2 regions of the Dellaglioa sp. BT-FLS60 genome follow, and region 2 is predicted to be linked to the other one. Evidence: predicted binding sites of a transcription regulator. Region 2 holds the regulator's gene; the other holds the start of a gene.
The links. Region 2 encodes LexA, which represses DNA repair genes until DNA is damaged. Its sites were predicted from a motif close to CNAACANNTGTTNG; they were not measured.
Positions count from the first base shown of each region.

Region 1: dinB (DNA polymerase IV) is a predicted target of LexA. The motif match lies at 2,937-2,950, and genes of this name have one in related genera.

Region 1 is NZ_JBSOLI010000027.1:35,257-43,693, forward strand. Features, by position in the region: gene ACVQ8P_RS01535 (DEAD/DEAH box helicase) at 1-50, opposite strand, end outside; gene ACVQ8P_RS01540 (DHH family phosphoesterase) at 52-1,005, opposite strand; gene ACVQ8P_RS01545 (metal-dependent hydrolase) at 1,021-1,701, opposite strand; gene dinB (DNA polymerase IV) at 1,763-2,905, opposite strand; gene zwf (glucose-6-phosphate dehydrogenase) at 3,047-4,534, opposite strand; gene yajC (preprotein translocase subunit YajC) at 4,703-5,062, opposite strand; gene tgt (tRNA guanosine(34) transglycosylase Tgt) at 5,147-6,292, opposite strand; gene queA (tRNA preQ1(34) S-adenosylmethionine ribosyltransferase-isomerase QueA) at 6,309-7,349, opposite strand; gene ruvB (Holliday junction branch migration DNA helicase RuvB) at 7,367-8,383, opposite strand; gene ruvA (Holliday junction branch migration protein RuvA) at 8,399-8,437, opposite strand, start outside.
Region 2 is NZ_JBSOLI010000022.1:24,918-33,354, reverse strand. Features, by position in the region: gene ACVQ8P_RS00570 (tRNA1(Val) (adenine(37)-N6)-methyltransferase) at 1-622, opposite strand, end outside; gene ACVQ8P_RS00565 (lysophospholipid acyltransferase family protein) at 728-1,351, shown strand; gene ACVQ8P_RS00560 (ABC transporter ATP-binding protein) at 1,441-3,228, opposite strand; gene ACVQ8P_RS00555 (ABC transporter ATP-binding protein) at 3,221-4,978, opposite strand; gene ACVQ8P_RS00550 (YneF family protein) at 5,047-5,283, opposite strand; gene ACVQ8P_RS00545 (DUF896 domain-containing protein) at 5,379-5,621, opposite strand; gene lexA (transcriptional repressor LexA) at 5,769-6,389, shown strand; gene ACVQ8P_RS00535 (hydroxymethylglutaryl-CoA synthase) at 6,528-7,679, opposite strand; gene ACVQ8P_RS00530 (transporter) at 8,058-8,417, shown strand.

The sequences.
Region 1 (8,437 bases), on a different contig from region 2:
GCTTTTAAAAGATACGATTGCAGTCCAAAATTTTTAAAATTTTCTGGCATCTTATTCTCCCGTATATGTTCTAGCTAAATCATCAAGTGATTTAACTATTTCTTCGTACTCTGCTTGGTCTTTGGCTCTTGCACCACTGGCCATGGGATGTCCACCGCCATCATGTGCTTTTGCTAATTGGTTGATTACTGGCCCTTTTGAGCGTAATCGAACACGGTAGCTACCATCCTTTTGCTGTACAAAAATTGCCCAGCATTGAACTTCAATTATTTTACCTGGTAACGGTACAATTTGAGATGAACCAGCATCGCCCAACTCTATTGAATCAAGATAGTCATGCGTTAATATCACGTATGCAGCCTTATGCTCTGTAATCACTAAATTATCATAGACATATCCTGATAATTTAGCGACACCCGCCGTAATATTATCCATCTTTTGATTAATTTTAGTTGTTGAAAAATTATGTGTCATTAAATCAGAAACAACTTGCATCGTATGTGCTGTCGTTGCTGAATACATAAAACGACCCGTATCACCAACAATGCCAGCATATAACATTCTAGCTGCATCATCAGTAACCGTTAAGCCGCCATCAACTTGGTCAACTAAATCCATAACTAATTCGGAACTACTTGATGCATTGGTTTTTACCCAAACCAAGTCCCCATACACATCCTCATTTGGATGATGATCTAATTTAATCAGATAAGCACCTGATGTATAGCGATCATCTTCAATTCTTGGCCGATTAGCTGTATCGATGACAATTACAAGTGCCTCTTGATACGTTTCATCAGGAATTTCATCCTGATGACTAATCCATGCTAATCCAGCTGAAGGGGTTCCCACTTGATACACCTTTTTATCAGGAAAACTAGCACGAATAATTGCTGCTAGACCTGATTGAGAGCCAATTGCATCAGGGTCCGGACTTTGATGTCGATGAATAATAATCGTCTCAAACTGTTTGATTTTCTTTAAAATTTCTAGCTCAATTTTCACTTAAACGACTCCTTCTTAAAACTCGAATGGCACATCAATCTCGGGAATAATCCCAACACCATCATTCAATAATTGAACAAATTCAACAGGGTTTTGTTCAATTCTGGCAAACGTATTGTAATGTATTGGGACAACTTTTTTTGCTTGAACGAATTCAGCTGCAATTGCTGCATCCTCTATCCCCATTGTGTATGCGTCACCAATAGGTAAAAATGCTAAATCAACAGGTTGCATGTGATTAACTAATTTCATGTCTGAAAATAAAGCGGTATCTCCGGCATGGTAAAGAACCTTACCATCAACATGCAATTCAAATCCTGCAGCAACACCTAATGTTCTAGGCTTCCCGTTGATTACGAGTGCAGCAGTATGCCACGCAGGGACAAGCTTCACTGAACCAAATGGTAGTTTAAGTTGCCCACCAAAATTCAAAGGTTCAACAGTTAAGCCTTCTCCTTTAAAATAAGTCGCTAAATCAGTAATTGCAATTACCGTAGCGTTTGATTTTTTAGCCAATTCAATTGTATCACCAACGTGGTCCGCATGTGCATGCGTCACCAAAATATAGTCTGGATTTAATTCTTCAACAGTCGTTTTAACTAATGGATTATCTTTAATAAATGGATCAATTAAAATCGTTATCTTGTCATTAGTAAGAATTTGAACACTTGATTGTCCAAGCCATGTTATTTTCATAATTAATTAGTCTTCTTTCGTTTCCAAAGCTGCTCTTAAGTATAACGGTTATTGTGGGCAATTACAAAGACTGATTTGGCACTTTTTTTTCAAATAATGGTAGCTTCATATTCTCAAAACCTATCGGTGCTAAATTTGTCATTGTTAAGCCAAGTAATCGAATCCCTTTTTCTGCACCCAAAATTTCGTCAAAAATCTGTCGGCCATAAAAATAAATGGTTGGTGCATCATTACGGATAAATTCATCGAGCGTTAATCTTTTAGTGAGCGTCGTAAAATCTTGATAGCGAACTTTAATAACTAATGTCTTGCCATGCTTTTGCTGCTTGTTCAAGGTTTCAGAAACCAAATGTGCAATAGTTCTAAGTTGCGTTTCAACCTCATCAGTTGTCATTAAGAGCTTGCCATATGTTCGTTCACTACCAATTGATTTTCGCTCTCGTTGCCACTCAACGGGCCGGTCATCCACGCCACGTACCCTTTTATATAAGAAATAACCTAATTTACCAAATTGTTGAATTAATTCAACTTCGGATTTTTCTAGCAATTCTTTTCCAGTAAGAATCCCTTGATCAATCATTTTAGGTGCCGTTTTTTTCCCGACACCTCTAAATTTGCCAATTGGTAATTCAGATAAAAACGGAATGACATCTTCAGGCAGAATTAACGTCATACCTGCCGGTTTATTATAATCTGATGCTAATTTAGCCAAAAATTTATTGTATGAAACACCTGTTGAACAGGTTAAACGTAATTTTTGATAGATTTCTCTTTGAATCATGTGTGCTGCTTGGATAGCGCTTTTTAGGCCCTTTTTATTTTGTGTAATATCAAGGTAAGCTTCATCAAAAGCAATTGGCTCAATCATTTCGGTATATTCATGAAATATGGCATGGAGTTGACTTGAAACTTCTTTGTATAAAGTAAAATTAGGTGGTTGAAAAATGACCTTAGGACAAATCTCATAGGCTTCTTGAGCTGCCATTGCGGAATGAATTCCTAGTTTTCTTGCCTCATAGTTTGCCGTAGCTACGACGCCACGACCACCATTTTTTCTTGGATCATGGGCGATAACTAATGGCTTTCCAATAAATTCAGGGTGTTCACGTTCTTCAATTGAGGCATAAAAAGCATCCATATCAACATGGATAATTTTCCTTTTTAATAATTTTTCGTCTATTGTAATACCGTTTAATTCAGCCATCAGTCTCACCCCTTTCTTAGTCTATTTTACACGAACACACGTTCTTTTTCAATCTGATTATTTTTTATTATCTATCCACTCGTTTCAAACCCATCATATAAAAAAATAACGCCTCGATTAACATCGAAACGTTACCTCATTTTATTTTTTAGGATTATATATCCAGTAATTACCATCATCTGTCAACAATTTTTCTGATGCATCTGGTCCCATTGAACCACTCTTGTAATTAGGGAAAATAGATTTATCATCGTCATTATTGTGCCATGTATCTAAAATCACATCAGCAATATTCCATGCCTTAGCAACTTCATTCCAATGGGCAAAATTAATTGCGTTACCATTCAATGCATCCAAAATTAATTTTTCGTATGCTTCTGGTGTATTTGCTTTGGTTTCAGGTGAATTAACATAATCTAAATTAGTTTTATTTGTATTAAACCCTTGACCAATTTCTTTCGTATTAATCGTCAATCTAAAGCGTTCATCGGGTTCAACCGTAATGGTTAAGACATCTTTACCTAAATGTTCATGTTCAGCACCTGTTCCAAAAATATTTTTTTCAACATTTTTAAAGACAATATTGATTTCAGTATTTTTTTCAACAAGTCGTTTACCACTTCGAACATAAACGGGGACACCCGCCCAACGATCATTATCAATTGTCAAACGACCAGCAATAAATGTTTCAATCATTGAATCAGGGGCAATTTGTTCTTCATCACGATAAGCTTTTTCAGTTCCAGCTTCATCAGCATCGTATTGGCCACGTACAAAGTTTGCATCAACTTCATCGGGTTTTAAAATATGAATCGCTTTCAAAGCCTTCAATTTTTCTTTACGAATTTCTGACGCAATAAACTCTTTTGGCATGTCCATCGTTAACAATGAAACAACTTGCATAATATGATTTTGGAACATATCACGCATGGCACCACTCGTTTCATAGTAACCACCACGTTCTTCAACACCCAATGATTCACTCAATGTCAATTGAATATTATCGATATACTGGTTATTCCACAACGTTTGCGTAATAATATTACCAAAACGAATAGCTGGAATATTTTGAATCATTTCTTTACCTAAATAATGATCAATTCTAAATATTTGATCTTCTTTAAATGTGTTCCTAATTTCATCATTCAAGTCTTTGGCACTGTCAAAATCATGACCAAATGGTTTTTCAATAATTAAACGATTAAAGCCATTTTCAGTCACTAAATGTTGTGAGCCTAAATGAGTTGCAATCGTCCCGAAAAATTGAGGCGACATTGCTAAGTAAAACATCCGGTTACCTTCAATTTGATATTTAGCATCAAGTTTGTCAGCTAATTTTTTCAAAGTTACATAGTGCGCAACGTCAGTAACATCATGTGATTGATAATAAAAATGTGATGCAAAATCAGCGATTTTAGCTTTATCTTCACTAATATCAATCAATGATTCAGTGACAACATTTTGATAAAAATCATCAGTCCAAGGACGTCGTGCCGTTCCAATAACAGCAAAATTATCATCCAAAAAGCCTTTTTCAAATAACTTAAAAAGAGAGGGGTACAATTTACGTTTTGCTAAGTCACCAGTACCACCAAATATAATAAACAATGCTTTTTGTTGCGTTTCTATCATTTCACACCACTCTCATTTCTTGAGGTCTCAGTCCTCTTTATTAATATCTAATTTAATAGTTTAAGTTTACATTTTATTAGTAAAATAAACAAGAATCTTGGACTTAAAAGACCCAATAAAAAAAGTATTAACTCTGATTACCTCAAAGTTAATACTTGAAAATGATTATTTTTCATCTGAAGAAAATTTATCTTCTTCAACAGTTGCTTCAACAGCAGCATCACTAGTTGTTGTTTCTTCTTTAGCGATATGATCTACTTCAACTGTCTTTGGCATAACACGTGCAATTGCTGAACGTTCGAATGTTAAGAAAATACCATCACAATCAAGCGTAACAGTTTTTGCTTCTTCATCAAAACTATCAATAACACCATGTAAACGACCAATAGTGACAACAGCATCCCCAGGTTTTAATTGGTTCATCATTTCTTGTTGTTTTTGTTGTTGTTTTTTTTGTGGACGAATCATCATGAAATACATCAAGACGAATAAAGCCACAATCATCAAAATACTAGTATATTGCATTAATTAGCCACCTCTATTTTCTTTTTTCTTACTAGACAAGGGTATCAAACTTTTTGACCGAACGCCATACCTATTCAAAAGAATTTAAAAATTCTTAGGATTTTTATCGTAAAATCCATATTGTTCGAAAAATGCTTCACGAAATTCCAATAAATTATCATCCATAATAGCTTGACGAACATCTGCCATCAAATGTGTTAAGAAATATAAATTATGGTAACTCGTTAAACGAATTCCAAACGTTTCATTTGCTTTAATCAAATGACGTAAATAAGCACGCGTATAATTTTTACATGTATAACAATGACAGTTTTCATCTAATGGTCTAAAATCACGTTCATATTTAGCATTTTTAACAACCACACGACCCATTGAAGTCATGGTTGTCCCATTTCTAGCAATCCGTGTTGGCAATACACAATCGAACATATCAATGCCACGTAATACCCCATCAATCAAGGCATCAGCTGAGCCAACACCCATTAAATAACGTGGTTTGTCTTCTGGTAATAAAGGCGTCGTAAAATCTAAGACACGATTCATTTCAGCTTTTGATTCACCCACAGATAACCCACCAATTGAATAACCAGGAAAATCCATCGAAACTAAATCACGTGCACTACGTTCTCTTAAATTACGATGACCTCCACCTTGAACAATTCCAAACAAGGCTTGTTCTTTAGGATTTAAATGAGCTTTAAGACCACGTTCAGCCCAACGACTCGTCCGATCAACTGATTTACTAATATAATCGTAACTTTCCATAAATGGAGGACACTCATCAAAACTCATCATAATATCAGCACCCAAAGCATTTTCAATGTGAATTGCTTTTTCTGGTGATAAGAATAATTTTTCACCATTTAAATGGCTTCTAAACTTAACACCTTCTTCACTAATATCACGCATTTTAGCTAATGAAAAGACTTGAAAGCCACCTGAATCAGTCAAAATACCCTTGTCCCAATTCATGAATTTGTGTAATCCACCGGCTTCTTGCACAATGTCTTCGCCAGGTCGTAACCATAAATGATACGTATTAGATAAAATAATATTAGCCCCTAATTCATCTAATTCTTCAGGCGCCATTGATTTAACTGAAGCTAATGTCCCAACGGGCATAAACATGGGTGTCGGAAATGTGCCATGAGGGGTAATAATTTCACCAAGTCTGGCACCAGTTCGTTTATCTTTTTTAATTAAACGATACTTAATTGCTGGTTCTACCATTTATTAATTCTCCATTCTATTTAATGTACATTGCATCGCCAAAACTAAAGAATCGATATTTAGCCTCAACCGCATGCTTGTACGCATTTAAAATATTTTTTCGTCCTGTAAATGCTGCAACTAACATAACTAACGTTGATTTTGGTAAATGGAAATTAGTGATAAATCCTTCAACAACTTTAAAGTTATATCCAGGTTTAATGAAAATTTCAGTCCAACCACTATCAGCTTGAATAGCGCCATCAAATTTTGACCCAACGGTCTCAAGTGTTCGGATTGATGTTGTTCCGGTTGCGATAATTTTACCATCTGACTTGCGGACATCGTTCAACGTTTTAGCAGCATCTTCTGTTAACCGATAAAATTCACTATGCATTTTATGATCCATAATATTCGTTTCACTAACGGGTCTAAAGGTCCCTAATCCAACGTGCAAGGTTAAGTAGACGAGGTGGACACCTTTAGCTTCAATCTTCTCTAATAAATCTGTTGTAAAATGTAATCCAGCTGTTGGTGCAGCCGCTGAGCCAACTTCTTTTGAATAAACCGTCTGATACATCTCTTGGTCTTCAAGCGTTTCTTTAATGTACGGTGGTAACGGCATTTCACCAAGTTCATTCAGAATCTCCATAAAAATACCCTGATAAGTAAATTGAATCATACGACCACCATGTTCTAATTCTTTGGTAATCGTTGCCGTTAAGCGACCATCCCCAAAACTAATGATAGAACCGACTCTCATTTTCTTGGCAGGTTTCACCAATGTTTCCCAATTGTCGCCGTCAGTATTATTCAAAAGTAACACTTCAATATGACCACCCGTATCAGGTCTAATCCCATGAATTCTAGCTGGCATGACCCGTGAATCATTCATAACAAGCGCATCCCCAGCATGCAATTGATCAATCACATTATAGAAATAATCATCTTTCATTTCACCTGTCTCATGATCCAAAACTAACATCCGCGATGCATCCCGTTTTTCTAATGGCGTTTGCGCAATTAATTCTTGTGGTAACTCATAATCAAAATCTTCTGTACTTAATTGTTTAGTCAAAATAGCGTCACCCTTCTCTATTTATTCTCGTCAAAATCATAAGGTCGATTTAAATGTTCATAGGCTTCCATTGTTGCGACTCGACCTCTCGGTGTTCGTTTGATAAACCCAATTTGCATTAAATAAGGTTCAACCATCTCTGCAATCGTTTCTGTTTCTTCACCAATATTAGCTGCCAACGTGCTTAAGCCAACGGGACCTCCCTGATAGAAGTCAATCATGGTTTCTAACAATTTTCGATCCGTTTCATCTAGTCCACGATTGTCCACAGCTAATAAATTCAGCGCATGGTCAGCTGTTGCTTGATTAATTTCACTTTGGTCGGCAACTTCTGCAAAATCACGAACTCGTTTTAATAAACGGTTCGCAATTCGTGGCGTTCCACGTGAGCGACGAGCTAATTCATGCGCACCACTTTCTTCAATTTTGGTATTGAAGATATCCGCTGAACGAATCACAATTTCTTGTAAATCAGACTGATTATAATAAGCCATGTGTTCAACAATCCCAAAACGATCTCGTAAAGGCGCTGATAAAAGCCCTGCTCGAGTGGTTGCCCCAATCAAGGTAAATGGAGGTAATGGAAAATGGACGGGATGGGCAGTTGGTCCTTGCCCAACAACAATATCCACAAAAAAATCTTCCATCGCTGAGTACAACATTTCCTCAACCATTTTGGGTAGACGATGAATTTCATCAATAAATAAAACATCCCCGGGTTGCAATTCGTTTAAAAGTGCAACAAGATCCCCTGCTTTTTCAATCGCTGGTCCACTCGTTGTCTTAATTGTCACTTGCATTTCGTTAGCAATGACCATCGCAAGTGTTGTCTTTCCTAAACCAGGTGGGCCATAAAGCAACACATGATCAAGCGCTTCTTCACGTTGTCTAGCAGCCTGAATATAGACGCTTAGTTCATTTTTAACTTTATCTTGACCGATATATTGTGATAAAAATTGGGGGCGAAGCGACTTTTCAATGGATTCTTCTTGATTGTCTTCTGGTTCGTTTGAAACAATCCGTTGTTCTGTCATCTTATCGACCTCCTTTTATTTTTTCATTAATAATTTTAAACCTTCTCTAAGATA
Region 2 (8,437 bases):
TATTTGCTTCTTTATCCTCTTTCGGATGAACAAATTGAATTCTTTTAGGTGCTAATCGATGATTAACCATCTTACTCAAAATTTCAGGCAAGCGATCAGGACGATGAACAAAAAAAGTTTTTCCTTTCATTTTTAACAGGCCACTAGTAATCTCTAAAATTTTATCTAAATCAGTCGTAATCTCATGTCTTGCAATAGCCAAGTATGGGTTAGGATTCCGTGAAGATTCAGGGGTATTCGGAAAATAGGGCGGATTACAAAGGACGGTGTCAACGGAATCCTTTTTTAGATAATCAAACGTTTTAATTAAATCTAATTGCTTAACCTGTACCTGATTTTCCAGATGATTTAATTCAATACTTCGCTTAGCCATATCCGCCAATCGCTCTTGTAGTTCAATTTGATAGATTTGACCTTTTGTTTTTTGACTAATAAAGAGACCAACTGCACCATTTCCAGCGCATAAATCAACAATTCTAGCTGACTCTTTTCTTGAAACTTCCGCAAAATGAGCCAACAAAACAGCATCTAGTGAAAAAGAAAAAACATCTGGACTCTGAATAATTTGAATCTGATTTGAATACAATTGATCAATCCGTTCATTCTCATTGAGTGAGACCATTCATTGTCACCCCGCTTTCTATAAATTTGACTTAAACTTGCAACTTTGAATTTAATTAGTCATACTTAACATACTAAAGTTTAAATTTGAAAGGATTGTTGCGACATGTTCTATTCATTTGCACGATTTATTGTAAGAATTATTACCTTTTTAATCAACGGAAACGCTCATTATATTAATAAAGAAAATCTTCCCGAAGGATCATATATTTTAGTAGGTCCGCATCGGACTTGGTTTGACCCCATTTACTTTGCCTTAGCCGCTAGTCCTAAGAAATTTTCATTTATGGCAAAAAAAGAACTCTTTGTAAATCCAATTTTACGCTATATCTTAATTCATGCCAATGCTTTTCCCGTTGATCGCGAAAATCCTGGCCCATCAACCATTAAAATTCCTGTCAAATTTTTAAAAAAAGGCGAATTGTCCCTAATCATGTTCCCATCAGGAACCCGCCATTCTGAAGAATTAAAAGGTGGCTCACTCTTAATTGCTCGTATGGCAAAAGTCCCTTTAGTTCCCGCAGTTTATCAAGGTCCATTAACCTTTAAACAGCTTTTCAGTAGAAAAAGAATTACCGTTGCATTTGGCGATCCTATCTATCTAGATAAAAAAACAAAGTTAACTGATGAGGTTCAAGCGCAAATAGATACTCAATTAACAAGTTCATTTAAAAAACTAGATAACGATATTAATCCTGACTTTAAATACGTTGATCCTCATAAAAAATAAAAATACCGCTTGAAAATCATGATGATTTTCAAGCGGTATTTTTATTTTTTTGAAAGCTTATACCTAATCCTGTACTAGTTTAATTCAAGTTAATCTTCCGAACCATTCTGCAAATGATACATATCAAAATATTTACCTTGTAAGTCAATCAATTCGTCATGTGTTCCTCGTTCGACAATTTCACCTTTGTCTAAAACTAATATTTGATTGGCATCAACAATAGTCGATAATCTATGAGCAATAACCAATGTCGTTCTATTTTGTCTCATTTGTTTCAAGCCAGCTTGGATAAGTTGTTCTGTTTCAGTATCAATGTTTGCTGTAGCTTCATCCAAAATTAAAATTTTAGGATTAGTCACAATTGTTCTCGCAAATGAAATTAACTGTTTCTCACCAGCAGAATAAGTTGCGCCACGTTCAACAACTCTTGTTTGGTACTTCTGTGGTAATTTATCAATAAACTGATCAGCATGGACAAATTTAGCGGCCTTTTCAATCTGTTCATCAGTTACAGTTTCATTAAACATTCTAATATTAGACGCAACGTTTCCATAAAATAAGAATGAATCTTGCAATACCAGACCCATTTTCTTACGAAGTTCTTCAGATGAATATTTTTTAATATCCACATCATCAATTAAAATTTGACCTTCTTGGAAGTCATAAAATCTCATCAATACATTAATGGTTGAGCTTTTACCACTACCCGTATGGCCCACAAATGCCAATGTTTCACCAGGCTGAACTACAAATGAAATATTTTTTAAAACAGTATTTTCATCATCATATGAAAAAGTAACATTTTTAAATTCAATTTTACCATTCATAATGGTTGCACCTTCTTCAGGTGCTTGCTGTAGTTCCGTCGTTTGATCGTCTAAAACGCTAATGATTCGACTACCCGCAACAATACCATCTTGAAATGTTGTCAAATAATCCATCAAATTAGTCATAGGATTAAAGAAATTTTGTAAATACGTCAAAAATGCATACACCATTCCTGCCTCAACAAAATGATCCAGACTATTGATACCAAACAATCCCAACGTAATCACAACTGCCAATGCATAAAATAAACTAATAATTGGTGATAATAATAACGAATTAGTCCGAATCATTTCAAATCTTTTTTTCAAATAAAGGTCATTCGTGTCTTCAAATTCGCTTTCAATTCTTTTCTCTTGACGAAATTGCTGAATGACACTAATACCAACAATTGATTCGTTCAATTTTGTGTTCAATCGGCTCAAATATTCTCGCATTTGTCGATATACTTTTGAACTAAAACGCTGATAATACCAAGTTGTTATTAATAAAATAGGAATAAAAATCAATGTCACTAATGCAATTTGTGGTTTGGCAATGTACATTGCCACAAAAGCAGAAACAAGTGAAAACACCCCCACAATTAACGTCATGAATAACGTCCAAAAATCTGCTAAAGTCATTGTATCGTTAGTCACCCTAGAAACGACGGCTCCAGCCGGTGTTTGATCAAAATATCTCATACCTAATGTATGAATTTTCTTAAAAAGAATCACACGAATTTTTTCCAATGTTTTTTCTGCACCCATTGAGTACAAATACGTTTGAATAAACTGTGTGACTGCTTTTAAAATGACACCCATAAAATAAAGTCCCGCAAATAAAAACATGATATTTAGCGGTGTTGATTTTGATTGCAGATAATGATCCATATAATATTGTAAGAGTAATGGTAAAAGTATATTAATGCCACTCAAGATTGCAGCAAATAAAATAGCAATTAAAAAATCTGCTTTAAACTCTTTTGTATAGGGCAACAATCTTTTAATAACCGTTCTTTGTTCCTTACTACTCAATTCTTTTTGCCAACTTGACTTAGATTGTTCACTCATCAAAATCACCTCCATCTAGCTTACTTTCAAGTTGTTGTTTAGTTGTCATTTGATAATACCAACCTTTTGATGCCATTAAGCTAGCATGTTTACCTCGCTCAACTATTGTTCCACCATCAATGACTATAATTTCGTCTGCATCCATAACACTACTCATACGACTCGCAGAAATAATAGTTGTTTTATTTTGACGTTTACTTTTTAATCTATTCAAAATAACTGATTCCGTTCTAGCATCAACAGCAGAAAGTGCATCATCTAAAATTAACAATTCTGGATCAATAACTAACGCACGAGCAATAGCTAAACGTTGTTTTTGACCACCAGATAATGATATTCCTTGTTCACCAACCTCTGTTTCATATTTTTGAGGTAGTTCCATAATATCGCTAGCCAAATCCGCATCAAATGCAGCATTTTCAACTTTTTCTTTTGTTAAATCCATATTTGCAAATCGAATATTATCAAAAATAGACGTTGAAAATAAGAAACTTTCTTGCGGAACATACCCAATTGACTTGAGATATGTATCTAATGCGTATTCTTTAATATCTGAATCATTAACCGTAATAATACCATTATATGCATCAAATTTACGCAGTATTAATTTCATAATTGTTGACTTACCAGCACCAGTTTTACCAACAATCCCAAGCGTTTGCCCAGAACCAATATGAAAACTAACATCATGTAAACTTTCACGATCATCATCTGGATAATTAAAATGCTGAATACTGAAATCAAAAGGTCCTGCTGGTGATTTAGTTAACCCTTTTTTATTATCAATAATGCCGCTTTTTTGATTAAGTAAAATTTGTACACGATCATAACTAGCATTACCACGTTCGATAATATTAAATAGTCGCCCAATAGCAAACATTGGCCAAACAAGTAACGCGATATAACTGATAAATGAAATGAGTTGTCCAATTGAAATAACATTATTAGTTACATAATAACCACCCAAAATAATAGTAAAAACATATGATAACCCAATAATTAAACTTGTTATAGGATCAAATAGCGCATCTAAAAAGTTAACTCTTCTATTAATTTTGATTGTTTCTTGAACTTTTTCTTCAAAATCAGCAATATCTTCTTGTTCTTGTCCAAGTGTCTTAATAACTTTAATGCCACTAACACTCTCTTGCGTTTTGTTATTCAATGTTGAAAATGCCGCTTGTGAGGTAGAAAATGCCGTGTGGATTTTGGTACCTAAATATCTAGCCATAACTGCTAACAAAGGTAGTGGAATAATTGCCAAAATGGTTAATCGCCAATCAATTAAAAAAATCATCGCTATGATAGTCGTTCCACCTGTAATAATTGAATCAGCAAAGGTTAATATTCCAGCACCCGCAACTTGTTGAATAGCCGTTAAATCATTTGTGGCATGTGCCATTAAATCGCCAGTGCGATTCTGTTGAAAAAACGATTGATCCATTTGCATAAAATGTCTAAATAATCTGGTTCGTAAAATTTTTTCAAGGCGAGCAGCACTCCCCCAAATATTTCTTCGCCAAACAAACCTAAACAAGTATTGACCCACTGCAACAAAAATTAGAATGCCAATCCAAATAGCAAGTTTGCTTACTGTTAATTCTTTTTCGCTCATGCTATCAACAATATTTCCAATAATCTTAGGTGGCACAATTTGGAAAATTGCCACTAAAATCAAGAAAAATACTGCAATACTATATGATTTTTTTTCTTGTTTAAAAAACCATCCAAGTTTTCTAAAAATATTCATTCTGGTGCCCCCTTTTTGTGAAAAAAAAACAAGCAAAGAAAACCCTTGCCTGTTCATAAAATATTAACTTATTTTTTTTGTGAGCTATTTTTTGCTTGTGCGTTCATTGATGACATCATTTGATGTAATTTCTTTTCAGAAGGCTTTTGGCCCATTTGGACCATCATCATTCTTAACATATCTTCATTGATTGGTGGGTTCTTTTGTAAATATGTTTCCATATACTTACGAGCACCGAAAAATCCTCCGACAAGTCCAACTGCTAACGCAATAACGGCGATTAAAATCGTCATTCCTATTGACATAATTCAAGACCCCTTTCAATTCACTTCAATCATTAATTCTACACAATCTTGACATAAAAGAAAAGGTAATTCTACCTAAAGTGTGAACTATTTTACTAATCGTCTCGTAAGCCTTTGTCACGTTGCACTTTTTTTACTTTATCTGGGGTTACTTCTTTACCTGATTTATCATAAACCTGCATCATTTCAACCCGGCTTCTAAAACCCTCTCTAAATAATGCCAGATAGGTTTCACGTAATTCTTTTCTTTCAACTTCTTCAGATTTTGTTAATCCTTCAGCAGTTTTACTTTTTGCAGCTAATTCATTTATTCTTGGTGTTAAATCTTCTGGACTCATTTACTATCACTCCTTAAAATTTCACTCATAAGCATACCCGATAATATCATAAAAAACAATCATTTGAATTAACCGAACGTTTGTTTGCAACAGATACTTTCATATGCTACTATTAAAGTAATAAATAATGATGATGAGGTGTACGAAATGACAAAAGCATCTGACAGCAAGCAACTTGCGGTCTTGCGCTTTATTCATGAACGAGTGGATACAAAAGGCTATCCGCCAACTGTTAGAGAAATTGGTGAAGCTGTTTCTTTATCTTCAACTTCCACGGTTCATGGACACATTGCTCGACTTGAAAAAAAAGGATTACTAACTAAAGACCCTACTAAACCTAGAGCCATCGAACTTACACCACTTGGTTTAGATGCAATTGGTGTTAATAGTCATGAAAATTTAATTCCAATGGTAGGTACTGTTACCGCTGGTGTTCCTATCTTAGCAGTTGAACAAGTGACTGATTATTTCCCCTTACCACCTGACTTTAATTCTTCAGATGACCTATTCATGCTAACAATTCGTGGAGAAAGTATGATTAATATTGGTATTCTAAACGGCGATCAGGTCATCGTCAGAAAACAGTCAAATGCTGAAAATGGCGAAATTGTTATCGCTATGAATGAATTCGATGAAGCGACCTGTAAAAGATTCTTCAAAGAAGACAATTATTTCCGACTCCAACCTGAAAATGATACGATGGCACCTATTATCTTAGATAAGGTCTCTATTTTAGGTAAAGTAATTGGACTCTATCGTCATTTTTAATAATGGCTTACAAGGCAATCAACTGCTACTCAACTTTGAGTGGTAATTGATTGCCTTATTTATTTTGTATTCAATTCATCAGCCATAAAAAGCACCCCCAAGTTAGTCTCAACTTAGGGGTTAAATCGGTTAATATTTTTATTGTATTCGGTATTGTCTCTGCATATTGCTACTACCAATTAAAATAAATTTAGCTGGATCATTAGCATAATCTAAATCAATATCCGCACCATCATTTTTTAATTGACTTTGATAGGTCTTTTCGTACAACGCAACAGATACTTTAACTCGTGATTCCAAATTTGTTTGAGGCAAGTGACTTTTAAAATTAGCAGCCAATTTACCAGAAAAAAATTCACCAACCGCGCCAGAACCATAACTATAAAATCCAATTCTATCACCGATTTCTAAATCATCACTATTTTCAAGTAAAGAAATAAAGCTTAAATATAATGATCCAGTATATAAATTTCCAACCTGATTGTTATATTTTTTAGCCGCTTCAAATTCATGTGTTAATTCAGTTTTTTTAATTTCACTTGCTTCTGGAAGCACCTCTCTTAATCCTTTAATGCCAAGTTTTGTATATGGCAAGTGATAAAGTATTGCTTTAAAATCATTTACTGTTAATCCAGTTTTATTTTTATATTCATTCCATGTTTGATTAAAAAAATCCAAATAAACATTCTGTGACGCTTTGCCATCTACAAGTGCTTCACTATGATTTAAAGGACGCCAAAAATCCATAACATTTTCCGTTACGAACCCACTGTCTGCATCTAATGTTAATAGCGCTGGATCCGCCGTAATCATCATTGCAACGGCACCGCCACCTTGTGTAGGCTCTCCAGAAGTCTTTAACCCATATCTTGCAATATCCGCACCAATAACTAGTACTTGACTATCTGGATGAAGAGCCACATGTCCTTTTGCCAATTGAATCGCAGCCGTTGCACCATAACAAGCTTGTTTAATTTCAACTGCCCTTACATGATTTAATCCTAATAAACCAGAAACATAGGCTGCTGTCGATTTAGAATTATCAACACCAGATTCTGTTGCAAAAATAACAAAATCAATTTTCTCTCTGTTTTCATCATCTATCAATAAATCTGCAGCATTCGCACCCATCGTTACAACATCTTGAGTTGGTGGAATAACCGCCATTTTCGACTGACCAATCCCAATTAAATACTTATTAGGATCCACATCCCTAGCCTCAGCCAATTCAGCCATGTCAACATACTTATCCGATGTAAAAAAATTAATGCGATCAATTCCAATTTTCATTACTCAGCCAACTTCCATTTATAATCTTGCCATTATTGTACTTGATGTCCTATTTAATGGCAAGATTTGACAATTTTTCATAAGAAAAAAATAACATCATTTCATTATTAACATCTTAATTGATATGTTAATTTTTCTATGTCCTAAACAGAATGTGTTGTATTTTAATGTGCTAATACTTCTAAGACGATATGTAATACACAATACTTTTAGTCCTAAATACAAAAAGTAATTGCAATCACGCTATGCATTACCTATTATTAATAATATACAAAAGAGCGTATAAATACTTCAAACAGGTGTAATTTCGGCTGCTTGCATTCAATTAACGTGCAATAGACTGATTCACATTAAAAGCTGACTAAAGAGAATAATATAATGAAATTAAAAATTAATACAATTGCAGGTATTTCTAATATTTTCGGTGCTATTTTAATGGCAAGTTCTTGGCCTATCATGCTCTCAATTCTTGTGGACGAGTTTAAAAATAATGATAGCAGTTTAAGTTTTCTAGTCATTATTACATTTTTTATCATCTGTATCTTTATATCCATTAGTCTTGCTTTAAATATTATTGGTCTTATTCAATCAGTCAAAAATAATATTTCAATTATTGGTCACATTCTTGGAATAATCGGGTATGTTATGTTCGGTTTTTCTTTAAGCTTACTCGTTTTACCAGCATTAGTATTAGTAATACTTTCAGCCATTTTTGCTTTTAATCAACGGGTAATATAGATATTGATAACCTCAAAAAA